2 regions of the Nocardioides sp. F233 genome follow, and region 2 is predicted to be linked to the other one. Evidence: predicted binding sites of a transcription regulator. Region 2 holds the regulator's gene; the other holds the start of a gene.
What was found. The regulator LexA, encoded in region 2, represses DNA repair genes until DNA is damaged. The targets are predictions, from matches to a motif close to TCGAACANNTGTTCGA.
Positions count from the first base shown of each region.

Region 1: a site for LexA is predicted at 3,157-3,172, ahead of ACZYRU_RS06415 (HNH endonuclease signature motif containing protein). Genes of this name have one in related genera too.

Region 1 covers NZ_JBVASH010000002.1:6,636-12,326, forward strand. The annotation lists gene ACZYRU_RS06385 (APC family permease) at 1-442, shown strand, start outside; gene ACZYRU_RS06390 (hypothetical protein) at 485-826, opposite strand; gene ACZYRU_RS06395 (hypothetical protein) at 935-1,237, shown strand; gene ACZYRU_RS06400 (DUF7677 family protein) at 1,339-1,701, shown strand; gene ACZYRU_RS06405 (hypothetical protein) at 1,891-2,328, shown strand; gene ACZYRU_RS06410 (DUF6331 family protein) at 2,398-2,805, opposite strand; gene ACZYRU_RS06415 (HNH endonuclease signature motif containing protein) at 3,187-4,596, shown strand; gene ACZYRU_RS06420 (hypothetical protein) at 4,632-4,886, opposite strand; gene ACZYRU_RS06425 (hypothetical protein) at 4,945-5,112, opposite strand; gene ACZYRU_RS06430 (class I SAM-dependent methyltransferase) at 5,102-5,691, opposite strand, start outside.
Region 2 covers NZ_JBVASH010000001.1:1,059,275-1,064,965, forward strand. The annotation lists gene ACZYRU_RS05060 (ATP-dependent DNA helicase) at 1-536, shown strand, start outside; gene ACZYRU_RS05065 (MXAN_6640 family putative metalloprotease) at 575-2,134, opposite strand; gene lexA (transcriptional repressor LexA) at 2,201-2,950, opposite strand; gene ACZYRU_RS05075 (LysM peptidoglycan-binding domain-containing protein) at 3,217-3,603, shown strand; gene ACZYRU_RS05080 (hypothetical protein) at 3,732-4,073, opposite strand; gene nrdR (transcriptional regulator NrdR) at 4,449-4,940, shown strand; gene ACZYRU_RS05090 (vitamin B12-dependent ribonucleotide reductase) at 5,092-5,691, shown strand, end outside.

The DNA.
Region 1 (5,691 bases), on a different contig from region 2:
CGGTCCCGTTGACGACGTGCTCGGCCGCATCCACCCGCGCTTCCGCTCGCCCGTCAACGCCACCTTCCTCGTCGGCGCCCTCTCCGCCCTGACCGCCGCCTTCATCCCGCTGACCTGGCTGATCACCGCCACCGGTGCCTCAGTCGCGCTGGTCTACCTCGTCGTCGGTGCGTGTGCGTTGCGGTTGCGCCGGCCGGGCGCGGCGGGTTCGCGCGGCTACCGGATGCCGCTGTGGCCGCTCCCGCCGGTGCTGCTCGTCGCGGGAATGCTGTACGTCTGTGCCGAGGTCGGGCGGGACGCGCCCTCGCAGCTGGTGATCGGGCTGGTCACGGTCGGGATCGGGGTCGCGTACTACTTCGGGTTCATCCACCCGCGGCGCGGGGAGCGGTGGACGCTGCCGGACCCGGTGGAGGAGGAGGCTGACGGCGAGAGGGCTTCCTGACGAGCATGCGATGGCTGGGTGTCCGGACTGTTCGTTTGCGGGCTATCGGTCGTGACGCACGTGCTCTTCGATCACTGTCGCGGAACGTGCGGCTACGAGCATCGAACTCTGACCACCGGCAACCTCCGCGTCCCATGCCCACACGCGGACGTTCTCCGGGTCACCCAGGTAGGGCCGAGCGCTTGCCTCCTCCTCGAGCAGCACTGGCCTGAAGACTGGCCAGCTGAAGCTGTCCCCGATGACGGCGAACTCCACGTCGTCGAAGCGCACCTCGATCTCGTGGTGATAGGTCAGGTCGTTGTCGGCAATCAACACGAGTTGACCTCCAGCCCAGGAGTGGACCGCCCACTCGGCCCATCGCTCATTGAGACGCGAGAGATCCATGCCCCGAGGATAGGCGTCGCTCGTTCTGGCAAGCACCGGTCCGGCGCAGCTCAATGGGGAGACCTCCGGATCTGCCACAAGGCGGGCTCTGCTGACTACGGTGCTGACATGGCGGAAGACCCGAGGGCTCGCATCCTCAACAAGCTCTGGAGAGAGATTCGCTCCATAGACGCCGAGAACGTCAGCCAGATCCCTGCGGCCCGACGGGCCATCGATGCTGGCGCAGGCCCACACGACCTCGCGAAGGCCATGACGGCCGCGGCCTATGAGTCGGTGTTCCATACGCTCTACGTGCTGACTGGCGAGGAGGAAATGGCCGCTCTTGCTGACTCGGGTGCAGTCGAGATGCTCCACGAGGATCTCCTGACCGCTGACCCCAGTGGACGCGAGACCCGCGACTTGTTCGAGTAGCGAAGCCGCAATCCGCTCCGACACGCCAACAGCTGAATGTCGGTGACCTGCAAGAGAACCGATCAGCCGCTCTCGTGACCTCGCTGTGCCACGATCCACGCATGTCCTCGCGAGGCAGAGATGGTGACCCCCGGACCGCACTCAGCCATGGCGCATCAGGCGCGCTGCGACAGTTCGCCGGATGGTTCGCGCGAGGATCAATCGGCCATCCGCTCTTCGACGGTGGCAGGCCGCAAGGTCATCCGGATGTGGCGGACTATCGCCTGTCCTCGGGAGACGACGCTAGTGCGGTTGAAACTGCGTTCGCGATCTTCGCCAACAACCTGCAGTTGGACGATGCGGGCAACCCGACCAATGCGAAGTTCGCCGAGCGACGAGCAGCCTGCGAGTTCTTCCGTTACCAAACGGGGCGCTGGCCCGAAGGCGAGCCAGAACTTCGCGAGGGAGAAGCGGAGTTGCACTGAGCGACGGGGGCACTCACATGCCGTGTTCAGGGTGGAACGCGTCGTCTTGTCGGATCGCGGGCAACGGCTGTCTCCCAGGGTCTGGAGCGGCGATCCGTGACTGAAGACCCAGTCATGCCGCCGGGGTCGCCTCCTGTGCGGACAACAAGGGGTACCCGGTCGTCACGGCTGGTGACTACCTTTCCGATCGTGCAGCCACTGTCCTCTGTGTTCATTCGCCGACCATTCCACTGGGGCATCGTCGTTGTGATCGATCCCGAGACTGGCGATGTTCCCGACGTGGACCCCGAGTCATCCGTATCCGCATCGCCAGGTGGACTCGTCGTGTTGATTCGGCACGCGCAGGACGTGGATTCGTTCGACGGCGACATCGATTTCGCTGAAGCCGAGGTGGAGGTTCGACTCCTTGCCGAGGCAGGCCCGCAGGACGCGCGTCGGGTGCTCTACGCCGGTCACCTGAATGTGCCTTCCGGCCGACTGTCTGTCGGTGATGCGGACGGGGACGAGTTGATTGGTGCCCATCGGGGCTGGAACGAGGTTGTCGTCTCCGTGGGCTCCGATGTCGAGGAGGACGACCTCAGCCCCGACGCGGTACGCATTGACCTGCTCCCTGTCGAAGCGCACTGACCATCTGGTAGCTGGGCTCGGCATGGGTCTGACGCGATTCGCTCCATCACGCCGGTGCCCGCACCTCGTCTAGCGCGGTGGAGTTGCCTTCGCGGCAAGGTCGTCCAGCAGATTGGAGTAGGCGGATGGCGTCAGGACGTCGTTGAACAGGTCCGCGGAAACCGCTTCGGCATCGATCTTGCGAATGGTGCGCGCGGCCTCTCGAAGGTGAACCACGAGGGCAGGCACATCACCTGGGCTGCGATCGCGACCCATGACACCGCCCGGGTCCTTCGTGCCCCAACCGCACGCCCACGCCACTGAATCGTCCGAGAAGTCGTAGGCATCGAGTCCACAACAGCCCGGGACACACTCGCGCTGAAGCGTCACCCAGAACCAGTCCGCATCCGGGATCAGGTGATCGATCGAAGTCACCTCGCGGTCTCCTTGGGCAGGACGAACCATCCGCCAACCCTCACCTTCGGCATCGCTCGGCACCTCGCCAGCATAGGAAGGAGTCAGGGTTCGGCGCCTCCGTTGTCATCTGCGGCAGGCAGCGCGGATCTGCCGCGATCCGCTCGACATGTCGATGAGCGGTGAGACGGCTACGCCTGGAAGATGCCGCTCTCGGACTCAGTATCGAACGCACGGGCTCCCAGCCGGTCCAGAAGCCGGCGCACGCAGGTGTCAGCCGCGCGATGGTCGGTGGCGCGCACGTGCAGCGCGAAGGACTTCAGGGGTCGGTGCAGATTCGTCGGCAGCAGGGCCCCGCGTGACGCGGAGAATCCGGTGAGATCCGCCCGAGAGATTCGCCGGATTTTTCGAGGGTGGCTCACACAACCCCTTGATTCGAACATGTGTTCGAATTAGGATGAGCGCATGACTTCTCTCGGGGCGCTCGACACGGCAACCACCGTGGCGCAGCGTGCCGCGGAGCTGGCCGGTGCCGACTGGGGTCTGCTCGACGGCCCCGAGATGGTGGCGGGCGTGGAGGCGATCGCCGCGGCCCGGTCCTTCCTCGATGCGGCACTGTTGCGCGGGGTTGCTCGACTCGAAGCGACGGACGCGCTGCGAGAGCTGGGTTGGGCCTCGGTCAAGGACTATCTGACCCACCTGACCGGTGGTCACAAGGGCGCCGGCGGCGGACTGGTCCGTGCCGTCGAGCAGCTGCGTGACCTCCCCGAGGTCCAGGCCGCCCTCGAGACCGGGCGAGTCACCCTGCCCCAGGCGCGGGCGATCGCCTCGAAGGTCCACACGCTGCCCCGGGTGGCGGAGTTCCGGACCGCCGTAGCCGGACGGATGCTCGAGCTGGTCGACACCCACGGCCACGACGCCACCGACCTGCACAACGCGTTCGGCGACGTGGTCCGCGAGCTCGACCCCGACGCCGCACTCGTCAATGCCGAGAAGGGGAAGGCGAAGGCCGAGCGGGCTGCTCACCACGCCCGCCACCTCTCCTTCGCCGAGGACGGCCACGGCGGCGTCAGGGTCAAGGGCTACGGGAGCGTGGAGGACGCGGAGAGGATCAAGGCCACCCTCCACCCGCTCGCCGCACCCGTCACCACCGAACCCGGTGCCTGCGGTGGGGTGAACCGTGCACCGGGTGAGGCGGTGTTCGACGAGGACGGCGTCGCCACTGCCGCTGCGTGCCTCACCCCCGGCTGTGGGCACGACGGGCGTGACCCCCGCGACGCCGGCGCCCGGCTCTGGGACGCCCTCGTCGACGCGTGTGATCGGCTCGCCGCGACCGACGAGCTGCCCCGCGACCACGGCACCAAGCCCCGCGTGATCGTGCTCATCGACCAGGAATCCCTGCGCCAACAGGTGATCGACGCGGGCCTCGCCCGCAACGGCCAGACCCCGACCGGCGCACGGTTCTCCGCGACGGCGGTCCGACGGATGGCGTGCGACGCCGAGATTATCCCCACCGTCCTCGGCACCCACGGCCAGGTCCTCGACGTCGGCCGCACCCAACGACTCGTCACCGCCGCGATCTGGCTCGCCCTCGTCATCCGCGACCGACACTGCGCCTTCCCCGGCTGCACCCGCATGCCACTCGCGTGCGATGCCCACCACGTCGTCCACTGGGCCGACGGCGGTGCGACCAGCCTCGACAACCTCGTCATGCTCTGCCGCCACCACCACGTCCTCATCCACCAGACCCCCTGGGCCGTCCACATCGACCACGACACCGGACAACCCGTGTGGACCCCACCATCCCGCAACGCCCGCGAGGACTACCGCAAGGCAGGGATCACCTACGCACCAGCACGACCACGCGCCGCCTGATCACGTGTCGGCGCGCGCCGCCCTGCCCAGTCGCGCTACGCCGAGCCCGCCAATGATTCGAGTTCGTGGACCTCGTAGCGCGTGGATCCGGTCCTTCGCGCCGTCGCGACCAGCGCGGTGACCTGGTTGGGTGTCAGCGAGACGTCGTTCTCGAAGAGCGCATCCGCGAGCCATTCGACAGCGACGGTCCATTCGCCCGCGTCGAGTTCCTCCCGAACGGCTTCGACGGTGCTCTCGTCGACCAACTCGGCCAGCGCAATGAGCGTGGTGCTGAACTGCTTTTCGTCCATCGAAGGCTCCCCAGGCGCCGGCTGGCGCGAACTCGCGGGTTCTGACCGTGGGTGGAGGTCAGGGCCCCGGCAACCCCGCCACCGGTACGACGACCCGCTCCATCTCCTGCCCGCCGTCACACGTCATCAGCGCGACCGTTGCCAGCCCGTCCCGTTCGCCGACCACCTGCCAGTGCCCGCCAGACAGGATCCAGCGGTCGAGCGCGAGGCGGCCGTCAGCGGACACCGGTGGCCGCCCATGCGGTGGCCGACATCGTGAACGGTCCGTCGCCGAGCTCGGCCCGCAGGAGCGTGACCATCCTCTCCTGCTGGTGGCCGCCCAGCGCGTCGAAGGCGACGCCGGCGGTGCCGACGCCGAAGGTGTAGGGCTCCCACCAGTCGTCGAAGGTGGGGAAGTCGACGCTGACGGTCAGGGGCACCTCGGTGACCTCGTGCAGCCCGGCGGCGAGCAGCAGGGCAGCCAGGTCGCCGGCGTTGGACCCGGGCAGCGAGGACTCGTCGGTCACCGTCGGGTCGACGGCGAGGACCGCGCGCCAGAAGGCCGACAACGGGCCGGTGCCGCCGCCGTGGTCCCACACGCACGCGCTCACCCGGCCGCCGGGTCGGGTGACGCGCCGCATCTCGCTGACGCCGCCGGACGGGTCGGTCATGAAGTGCACGACGAGCTGGGCGAGGGTCGCGTCGAAGGACTCGCCGGGGAACGGGAGCGACTCCGCCGACGCCTGGCGTACGACGGCACCCGGGTGGGCGGCAGCTGCGGCGGTCACGAAGGTGGCGACGGGGTCGACGGCGGCGACGCGCGCCG
Region 2 (5,691 bases):
ACCAGGCCGACGGCCGCACCCTCGGACTGTTCTCCAGCCGCCGGGCCGCGGAGGCTGCCGCCGAGCACGTCCGCAAGACGCTGCCCCACCTCACCACCCTCGCCCAGGGCGAGGCCCAGCTGCCCGAGCTCGCTCGCCAGTTCGTCGAGGACCCGCACACCTGCCTGTTCGGCACCCTCGGCCTGTGGCAGGGTCTCGACGTCCCCGGCGACACCTGCCAGCTGGTGATCATCGACCGGATCCCGTTCCCGCGCCCCGACGACCCGCTGATGAGCGCACGCCAGAAGGCCGCCGACCAGGCGGGCGGCAACGGCTTCATGCAGGTCGCCGCGACGCACGCCGCGCTCCTGCTCGCGCAGGGGGCCGGGCGCCTGATCCGTACGACGAGCGACCGTGGCGTGGTCGCCGTACTCGATCCTCGGCTGGCGACCGCCCGCTACGGCTCGTTCCTCAAGGCCAGCCTGCCGCCGATGTGGACCACGAACGACCCGAAGGTCGTGCGTCAGGCCCTCGGCCGCCTCAGCGGCCGGGCCTGACCCACGACCTTCGTCGGGGCCAGCCTGGATCAGCCGGTTCAGCGCGCGGTCGCGCTGACCTTCGCGGTCGAGTCCTTCTTGCCGGCGTTGGCGAAGGTGATCTCGATCCACTGCACCTTCTTGCCGAACTGGTAGCGCTTGGTCTTGTCGCCCTTGCGGTTGATCCTGACCAGCTTGGTGACCGGCGCCTGGCCCTTCTTCTTGATGGTGACCAGGACGTAGCCGCCCTTCGTGCGCTTCGGGCCGTCCACGTGGACGCGCAGGTGGGCCTTGCCGCGGAACTTCGACTTGAAGCGGATGGTCCGCGAGGCGAGGTGCTTGAGCTCGACCGAGTCGGAGACCGACCGGCGCGCGGGCGACAGCTTCACGCCGCGCCACAGCTTGGCCCGCGGATAGGCGCCGCCCTCGGAGTAGTTCAGGGCCGGGCGCCGGTTGGCCTCGGCGAACCGCCCGAACTGGGTGCGCAGGTCGGTGCCGCGCGCGGCGAGGGCGGCGCTGATCGCCTGCCGCGAGGTGGCCGACCCGGCAGCCAGGTCCCAGATGTCTCGCACGATGACGGGCATGCCGCCGGAGTCCGCAGGGAAGTGCTCGCTGAGGTACCTGAAGAAGATCCACGCGCCGTACGGGGCCAGGCCCCTGCGGTGGTCCAGCGGCTGCGCGGGCTGACCGAGCGGACCGCCCTTGAGGTACTGGCGGTTGTCGTTGATGTCCGGGTAGACCTCGTCCTCGGCCCAGGTCGCGGTCGCCTCGAGCAGCCAGCTGTCCTCGTTGACGTCGTAGGCGAACTGCACCGCGTGGAAGTACTCGTGGGCCGCGGTCACCTGCAGGTTGCCCAGCGGGCCGGGCACCGCGCCGAACTCGGCGTAGTCGTTGTCGAGGACGCAGTACGCCGCGGCGGTCACGTGGCCCGCGACCCGCTGGTCGGTCGTGCAGTAGCCGTAGAGGCCGCGCTTGCCGAGGTCGGCGAGGTAGACGTCGAACTCGTTGCCGTCGCTGACCGGCGTCCGGTAGCCCGCGGCGACGTACCGGTTGGCGACGTTCTTCATCACGTCGAGCACGATGGCCGGGTAGTTGACCGGCGCGAGCGGAGGTGCGTCCGATCCGGTGCTGGGCGAGTAGGCGCCCTGGACGTAGTGCACGCAGATCCCGCTGCCGCACAGCGGCGCCGCCTCGGGCGCGGTGTAGCAGGGCAGACCCGATCCCGGCGTGCACTCGATGCCGCCGGAGCCCGGGGGCGGGCGGTAGCCGGTGCCGGGCCGCGCGAGCAGCTGCGCCGCGTCGTCCTGCAGGTTGGTCGGCAGGTCGTCGCGGGTGAGCGCGAGGTCGCGCAGCGCCATGGTCAGGTCGGCACCGGTCGTGGTGTCGGTCGGCGCGGCGCTCGGAGCCGTGTCGACGATGTCCTGCACGGTCTCGAGGGCCTGCTCCGCGGTCGCCTGGGCGACAGTGTCGTCGATGTCGACGGGGACCGCGGTGCCGGCCGGTGCGGCCGGATAGGTGTCGTCCGCCCCGGCGACGCCGCCGAGGACGGACACCGTCAGCAAGGCAGCGAGGAGCGTGGACAGCAGCCCGATGAGGGGGAAGTGGCTGCGACGAGGCATCAGGACCGGCCTTTGGTATGGCGACAGGACAAGCAGACCCTATGTCACCGGCCGGTCAGGCAAACCTCACACCCGCCGCAGCACCGCCGTCACCTTGCCGAGGATGGTCGCGTTGGTGCCGTCGATCGGTTCGAACGCCGGGTTGTGGGGGAGCAGCCAGACCTTGCCGTCCTTGCGCTGGAAGGTCTTGACCGTCGCCTCGCCGTCGATCATCGCCGCGACGATCTCGCCGTTCTCGGCGGTCGGCTGCTGCCGGATCACGACGTAGTCGCCGTTGCAGATCGCGGCCTCGATCATCGACTCGCCGCTGACCTCGAGCAGGAACAGCTGGCCGTCGCCGACGAGCTGGCGCGGCAGCGGGAAGACGTCCTCGATCCGCTCCTCGGCGAGGATCGGGCCACCGGCCGCGATCCGGCCGACGACCGGCACGTTGGCGGGTGCCGGTGCGGCGTCGCCGATCCCGGTCTCGTCGTACGTCGTCTCCTCGGCACTCCCCATCGCCCGGCGCGCCGCCATCACCTCGGGCAGGAACACCTCGAGGGCGCGCGGCCGGTTGGGGTCGCGCTTGAGGAAGCCCTTCTCCTCGAGGGTGCGCAGCTGGTGGGCGACGCTGGAGGTGCTGGTGAGGCCGACCGCCTGGCCGATCTCGCGCATGCTCGGCGGGTAGCCCCGCTTCTCGATGCTGTCCTTGATGTGGGCCAGGACCCGCTGCTGGCGCGGGGTCAGGCCGGTCGCGTCGGCCGGTCCGTCGGGCAGCTCGGTGACACTGCTCGCCTTGCGGTCGCCCTTGCGCTCCGTGCCCTTGCGCTCAGTCATCGATCGCCCTCCAGATCAGCTCGGGTGGTGTGGTCCGGATCGACCGGGCCCGTGTGACGACGCTAACCGAACCTGGCCACCTGTTTCAAACATCTGTTCGAACCGCGTGTCGCGACACGCCGGTCGAACGAACTTTCGAACGGTGCTGGAAATCTTCGAACACCTGATCTAATCTCGTACACATGTTCGATCGAACGCCTGATCGAACACCTTCCGTCGGACCCCCTGGATACAACAGGTCCCGTCCACTTCCCCCGGAGGTTTCCATGAGCACCATCACCGTCGCGCCCCGCGTCACCGCTGTCCGCCGTACGTCGACTGCCCGCCCCGTTGCGGCCCGTCCCAGCGCCCGGGGCCAGGTCCGGCTGACCCGGCGCGGCCGCGCGGTCGTCTTCCTGCTGGCCCTGGCCGCCGTCGCCCTCGCGGCGATCTGGCTGGCCGCCGCCTCGGCCGCGACGCGCGAGGACGGCGGTGCGCCGCAGGTCCAGCTGGTGACGGTCGGCCCCGGTGACACGCTGTGGGACATCGCGAGCGACGCTGCCGCGACCTCGGGCGACGACGTGCGCGACATGATGCAGACCATCCAGCAGCTCAACACGCTCGACGGCAGCATGGTCTACGTCGGCCAGGAGCTGCGGGTTCCGACGCACTAGTCGCACCAGATGACTTCTTCGCTGCCTCGACCCCAGCGGAGATCGGGCCTGTACTGGCCTGGGGAAGACGAAGGGCGGGATCCGACCGAACCGGATCCCGCCCTTCGCGCGTCGTCGGGGCTGCGAGCTCAGCGAGCCGCGCGCTTGCCGCCCTTGGGGGCGGCCGGGTCCTTCTTGGGGCGGGGCTCGTGGTGGTGCGAGCTCATGCCCAGGGCGCGGGAGAGGCGGATGGCCAGCATGAAGGTGAGGAAGAGGCAGAGCATGGCGCCCAGCGAGGCGACGGCCATGAAGGCCCAGGCGCTGCCCTTGCCGTCGTGGCGTGCGGTCGCGCCGAAGTCGATGGCGGCGACGACGAGGTACCCCCAGGCCACGATGGACGCGGTCCCGCCGGCGGCGCTCAGCAGGAGGGCGGGCCGGAATTTCGCCTTCGCCCGATCGCCAGCCCGCTTGCCACCCGTCACGGCGGTCATTGTTCCTGATGGGTGGGTGGAATGCTCAGCCAACGCGCCCTCCACTGCTTCCGGGCGGCGTCGGCGGCCCGTCGTACCGCGGCGAAACGCCGGTCGGGGAGGGGTCGCGAAGCCGCCTTTGTGGCGGTGACCTGCGCAAACTCCGCCCGAGCCGGACCCCGGTCGAACTCGTCGTGACCCGCGCTTGCATCACTGGTGGCCGGGGCGTACGGTTACCACTACATCTAGTAGTTACAACGATGTAGTTCTCCACATCTAGTCCACAGGGCGACCCTCCGTCACCCACAGGACCGGAGCGGAAACCCACAGTTCGCCCCACCTTTTCCACAGGCGGGGGAGTTGTCCACAGGTCGTAGCCTCGAGAGGAGGGGACCCATGCACTGTCCGTACTGCAAGCACCATGACACCAAGGTCCTCGACTCCCGCGTCTCCGACGACGGCTGCTCGATCCGGCGCCGCCGGGTCTGCCAGGCGCCGAGCTGTGAGAAGCGGTTCACGACCGTCGAGGCCATGCAGCTGACCGTGCTCAAGCGCTCCGGCGCGACCGAGCCGTTCACCCGCGAGAAGGCCGTCGCCGGCGTCCGCAAGGCCTGCAAGGGTCGCCCGGTGGACGAGGACGACCTGGCCCGGCTGGGTCAGGAGGTCGAGGACCAGCTCCGGCTGGCCGGCAGCCCCGAGATCGCCGCCCACGAGGTGGGCCTGGCGATCCTGCCGCCGCTGCGTCGTCTCGACGAGGTCGCCTACCTCCGCTTCGCCTCCGTCTACCGCGGCTTCGACTCGGCCGCCGACTTCGAGAACGAGATCTCCCTGATGCGGGCCGAGCGCCAGCTGCTGTCCGAGGGAGCCCAGCCCGCCTCGACGGGCTGACCACAGACGCCCGGCAGGTAGTGGGGAAGCTGCCTGCCGGGCCACCTTCCCCTTTCCCCATTCGCACCGCCCCGTTTGTGCAGGAGCCGCGCTGCTCCTGCTGTCCGCCGACGCCCCGCCGAAACCGCCGACAGAGGAGACCAGGAGAGCCATGACCGAGACGGCCCGCAGCCAGACGCCCAGCGAGACGGCCCGCTACACCAAGAAGGGACTGAAGATCCAGCGGATCTTCAGCACCGAGGGTGTGCACCCGTACGACGAGATCACCTGGGAGCGGCGCGACGTCGTCCAGACCAACTGGAAGACCGGCGAGACCGTCTTCGAGCAGCTCGGTGTCGAGTTCCCCGACTTCTGGTCGCTCAACGCCTCCACCATCGTCACCACCAAGTACTTCCGCGGCGCCGTCGGCACGCCGGAGCGGGAGCGCGGTCTCAAGCAGCTGATCGACCGGGTCGTGTCGACGTACGTCAAGGCGGGTCGGGAGCACGGCTACTTCGCGAGCGCGGCGGACGCGGACGTCTTCGAGCACGAGCTGACCTGGCTGCTGGCCAACCAGTACTTCTCCTTCAACTCCCCGGTCTGGTTCAACGTCGGCACGACCGCTCCCCAGCAGGTCTCCGCGTGCTTCATCCTCTCGGTGGACGACTCGATGGACTCGATCCTCAACTGGTACAAGGAGGAGGGCTTCATCTTCAAGGGCGGCTCCGGTGCCGGTCTGAACCTCTCCCGGATCCGCTCCTCCAAGGAGCTC